Regions from separate parts of the Nonomuraea angiospora genome, predicted to be linked through region 2. Evidence: predicted binding sites of a transcription regulator. Region 2 holds the regulator's gene; the other holds the start of a gene.
The links. Region 2 encodes HrcA, which represses chaperone genes, less so after heat shock. Its sites were predicted from a motif close to TTGGCACTCTCNNNNNGAGAGTGCCAA; they were not measured.

Region 1 (2,474 bases), 1.5 Mb from region 2:
CGGCAGGAAGTCCGCGATGGAGGCGATCTTGCCCTGGTTGATCAGGATGTAGGCGTCCTCGAGGACCGACTCCATCCGCTCGGGGTCGGTCACCATGTACTGCGACACGTAGCCCTTGTCGAACTGCATGCCCTCGGTGAACTCGAGCTCCATGCCCATGGCGTTGGACTCTTCGACGGTGAGGACACCGTCCTTGCCCACCTTGTCGAACGCCTCGGCGATCAGGTCGCCGATCTGCGCGTCCTGAGCGGAGATCGTGGCGACGTTGGCGATCTCCTTCTTGTCGGCGACCTCACGCGCGCTGTCGAGCAGCTTGTCGCTGATCGCCTTGGCGGCCTTGTCGATGCCGCGCTTGAGCGACAGCGGCGAGGCGCCGGCGGCCACGTTGCGCAGGCCCTCGCGGACCATGGCCTGGGCCAGCACGGTGGCGGTGGTGGTGCCGTCACCCGCGATGTCGTTGGTCTTGGTGGCAACTTCCTTGGCGAGCTGGGCGCCGAGGTTTTCGTAGCGCTCTTCCAGCTCGATCTCACGAGCGATGGTCACACCGTCGTTCGTGATCGTCGGCGCACCGAACTTCTTGTCGATGACGACGTTGCGGCCGCGCGGGCCGAGGGTTACCTTCACGGCGTCGGCGAGGGCGTTCACACCGCGCTCGAGCGCGCGGCGGGCGTCCTCGTCGAACTCCAGGATCTTCGCCATTGCTTGAAAGTCCTCTCCTAGCGTCGAAAGCCCCGGCCGCCCTCAAGAGCGCCCGGGGCTCGACACATCCGGCTTACTTCTCGATGATCGCGAGAACGTCGCGGGCGGAGAGCACGAGGTACTCCTCGCCGCCGTACTTGACCTCGGTGCCGCCGTACTTGCTGTAGAGGACGATGTCGCCCTCAGAGACGTCGAGCGGAATCCGCTTGTCGCCGTCCTCGTCCCAGTTGCCCGGGCCCACCGCGAGGACCTTGCCCTCCTGCGGCTTCTCCTTGGCGGTGTCAGGGATGACCAGGCCGGAAGCGGTGGTCTGCTCGGCCTCAAGCGGCTGAACCACAATGCGGTCGCCGAGCGGCTTAACGGGAACCTTGGTGGCGGTCGTCACGATCGGACCTCCCCTTCAGATTTGAATGATCTAGAAGAGGCGACCAGCTGGGCCTGCCGTCGCGGGTGTCAGACCTGCCTCGTCGCACGTTGGCACTCTCAAGGGGAGAGTGCCAACAGGAAACATATGCAAGAGGGGCTTGACAGTCAACACGAACGCGTCTGCTGAGAGCGATCAGACTGAATCCGCCCCCTCTGGATACGGTACGCCCATGGTCCGACCGCGTGGGACGTGGCGCTAACGTCGGGTGATGTGGACCTTGACGCCTTCGACGAGCTGCTGACACCGCGCGGGCAGCGCGCGCTCGCGGAGGCCGTGGAGCTGGTGGGCACGGATCCGGTGGCCGCCGCCACCAGGCTGCGCAGGACGTACGACGCCGCGCTCACCTCGGCGGCGCTCACCCAGGCGGGGCTGCGGGAGCGCGCCAGGGCCAAGTTCGGCGAGGACGCGGGGCGGATGTACTTCACGCCGCACGGCCTGGAGCAGTCCACGCGTACGGAGGTCGCCGAGCACCGCGCCCGCCACCTGACCGAGCCACGACCGGGCACGCCGCCCCCCGCAGACACGCCACCCGCAGACGCGCTCCTCACAGACGCGCCCCCTGCGGATGTGCCCCCGCACGGGCCGGGTGCGCCCCCGCACGGGCTCGGCCTCACGGACGCGCCCCTGCGGGGGTTGAGGGTCGTGGACGCCTGCTGCGGCATCGGCGGCGACTTCCTGGCGCTGGCCCGCGCCGGCTGCGCCGTGGCCGCCGTGGACACCGATCCGCTGACCGTCGCCGTGGCCAGGGCCAACGCCGACGCGCTCGGGCTGGGCGACAGGGTGACGGTGTCGGTCGGGGACGCGGCCGAGGTCCGGCCGGAGGAGTACGACGTGCTCTTCGCCGACCCGGCCAGGCGGACGAGCCGGGGCAGGACGTTCGACCCCATGGCCTACTCCCCGCCCTGGCCGGTGGTGCTGGACCTGCTCTCCAGAGCCTCCCGGGCGTGCGTCAAGGTCGCCCCGGGCATCCCGTACGAGTTCATCCCCGAAGGCGCCGAGGCCGAGTGGGTCTCGTACAAGGGCGAGGTCAAGGAGGCCGCCCTCTGGACCGGCCAGGAGGGAGCGGGGCGCCGCGCCATCCTGCTGCCCGGCGGCCACACGCTGACCGCCACGGGAGCAGAGGCCACGGTCGGCCCGGCCGGCAGGTACGTCTACGAGCCGGACGGCGCGGCCATCCGGGCCCACCTCGTGGGCGAGGTGTCGGAAATCGTGAACGGACGCCTGCTCGACCCGATGATCGCCTACATCACCGGTGACGACCCGATCGACACCCCATGGGCGTCCAGATATGAAATAGAGGACGTTCTCCCCTTTTCAGGGAAAAAGCTGCGCGCCGCCCTCCGAGAGC
Region 2 (2,474 bases):
CGCGGCGGCCGTCATCGGGATCTGCACGGTGCAGTGGAGGTCGTCGCCGCGGCGTTCGAAGATCTCGTGGGCGCGCTCGACGATCTCCAGGAACAGATCTCCGGGCGCGCCGCCGCCGGGGCCGATCTCGCCCTCGCCGGCGAGCTGGATGTGGGTGCCGTCCTCGACGCCCGCGGGGATGCGGACCTTGATCGTACGGCGGGTGCGCACCCGGCCGTCGCCGGAGCACTCCTGGCAGGGGTGGCGGATGATGGTGCCGAAACCACCGCACTGCGGGCACGGCCGCGAGGTCATGACCTGGCCCAGGAACGAGCGGGTGACCTGGGAGATCTCGCCGCGCCCGTTGCACATGTCGCAGGTGTCGGGGTGGGTGCCGGGCGCCGTGCCGGCCCCGTGGCAGACCTCGCAGAGCACGGCCGTGTCGACGACCAGCTCACGAGTGGTGCCGAACGCCGTCTCGCGCAGGTCGAGCTCGACCCGGATGGTGGCGTTGCGTCCCCTGCGGGCACGCGAGCGCGGCCCCCTGGCGCCGGTCGCGGTGCCGAAGAAGGCGTCCATGATGTCGCTGAAGGGGAAGCCCGCTCCGAAGCCGCCGGCGCCCGCGCCCGCTCCGGCGCCGCCGAAGGGGTCGCCACCCAGGTCGTACATCTGGCGCTTGTTCGGGTCGGACAGCACCTCGTAGGCCTGCGTGATCTCCTTGAACCGCTCCTGGGTCTCAGGATCGGGGTTCACGTCGGGATGCAGCTCGCGGGCAAGTCGGCGGTAGGCCTTCTTGATCTCGTCCTGACTGGCGTCACGGCGCACCCCGAGGGTGGCGTAATAGTCGCTGTTTGCCACTTATCGACCTCTTATGATGCAGCCAGGATCTGGCTGACGTAGCGTGCCACCGCGCGCACGGCGCCCATCGTCACTGGGTAGTCCATCCTCGTGGGCCCCAACACCCCGAGCCGGGCCAGTTGGTTGTCGCCTGAACCGTATCCGGTCGCGACTATGGATGTCCCCCGCAGATAGGGGTTTTCGGAGCCGATGCGCACGGTGAGCGCGGACGGTGTGTCTGCGGATGTCTCACCGAGCAGCCTCATGAGCACGACCTGCTCCTCCAGCGCCTCGAGCACGTCGCGCAGGCCGACCGAGAAGTCGGCGCCCGCGAGGTTGGCCGCGCCGGCGAACACGATCTTCTCGTCGTGCCGCTCGACCAGCGTCTCCAGCAGCACCGACAGGATCGTGGCCACCACCGGGCGGTCTTCGAGAGGGAGCCGCTCGGGCAGGTCGGCGACCTGCTCGGGCACGTTGCTCAGGCCGCAGCCGTCGAGGCAGGCGTTGAGCACCGCGCGCAGGTGGGCGATGCGAGTGTCCTCGATCACCTCGGGCAGCTCGATGACGCGCTGCTCGACGCGGCCGGTGTTGGTGATCAGCACGAGCATGACCCGCCGGTCGTTCAGCGGGACCAGCTCGACGTGCCTGACCGTCGAGCGCGTCAGCGTCGGGTATTGCACCACCGCCACCTGCCTGGTCAGCTGCGCGAGCAGCCGGACCGTGCGGGTGACCACGTCGTCGAGGTCGACCGCGCCGGCCAGGAACGTCTCGATGGCCCGGCGCTCGGCCCCGGACAGGGGCTTGACCTGCGAGAGCCGATCGACGAACAGCCGATAGCCCTTGTCGGTCGGCACGCGGCCCGCGCTGGTGTGGGGTTGGGTGATGTAGCCCTCCTCCTCCAGCGCGGCCATGTCGTTCCGGACCGTCGCCGGGGAGACTTTCAGGTTGTGGCGCTCAGCGAGCGCCTTGGAGCCCACCGGTTCGTTGGTGGACACGTAGTCTTCGACAATGGCGCGGAGCACCGCCAGCTTCCGATCGTCGAGCACGTGCTCACCTCCTGCCTCTGACATCCGAGGAACGCAACCATCTAGCACTCTGTGTTCCTGAGTGCCAAGTGTACGGCTCTCATCCGCAAGGTGCGATAACACAAGGTCGCAACCCGGCTCCTAGCTTCTTACAAGGGGCAAGTACCACACTTGCCGACATGAGCGACAACTCCCCGCGTCCGCCGTACGGGCCCCAGCCGGGCTCCCAGCCTGGGTACGGCCCTCAGCCCGGGGCCCAGCCCGGGTACGGCCCTCAGCCCGGGGCCCAGCCCGGCTACGGCCCACAGCCTGGTTCTCAACCCGGTTACGGCCAGCCGCCGCCCCAGTACGGGCCGCCGCCGCAGTACGGGCCTCCGCCTCAGTACGGCCCGCCGCCCGCATACGGCCCACCTCCTCAGTACGGACAGTACGGCCAACAACCCCAATTCCCCGAGCGAATCGACTCGAAAGCCATCAAACCGCGACTTTGGTGGATCGCGCTCGTCTGGGGCATCGCCGTGGTCTGCACCATCGCGGGCGTCGCGCTGTTCACCGGCGGCATCGTCAGCAGCGTCAGCGACATAGCGCCCGCCAAGACGTTCGCGTCCGGCGAAACCGTGACGGTGCCCATCG

Region 1: a site for HrcA is predicted at 1,174-1,200, ahead of groES (co-chaperone GroES). Genes of this name have one in related genera too.

Annotation. Positions count from the first base shown of each region.
Region 1 is NZ_JADBEK010000001.1:8,814,335-8,816,808, reverse strand. Features, by position in the region: gene groL (chaperonin GroEL) at 1-699, opposite strand, end outside; gene groES (co-chaperone GroES) at 773-1,084, opposite strand; gene H4W80_RS40785 (class I SAM-dependent methyltransferase) at 1,337-2,474, shown strand, end outside.
Region 2 is NZ_JADBEK010000001.1:10,336,678-10,339,151, reverse strand. Features, by position in the region: gene dnaJ (molecular chaperone DnaJ) at 1-837, opposite strand, end outside; gene hrcA (heat-inducible transcriptional repressor HrcA) at 849-1,862, opposite strand; gene H4W80_RS61865 (hypothetical protein) at 2,021-2,474, shown strand, end outside.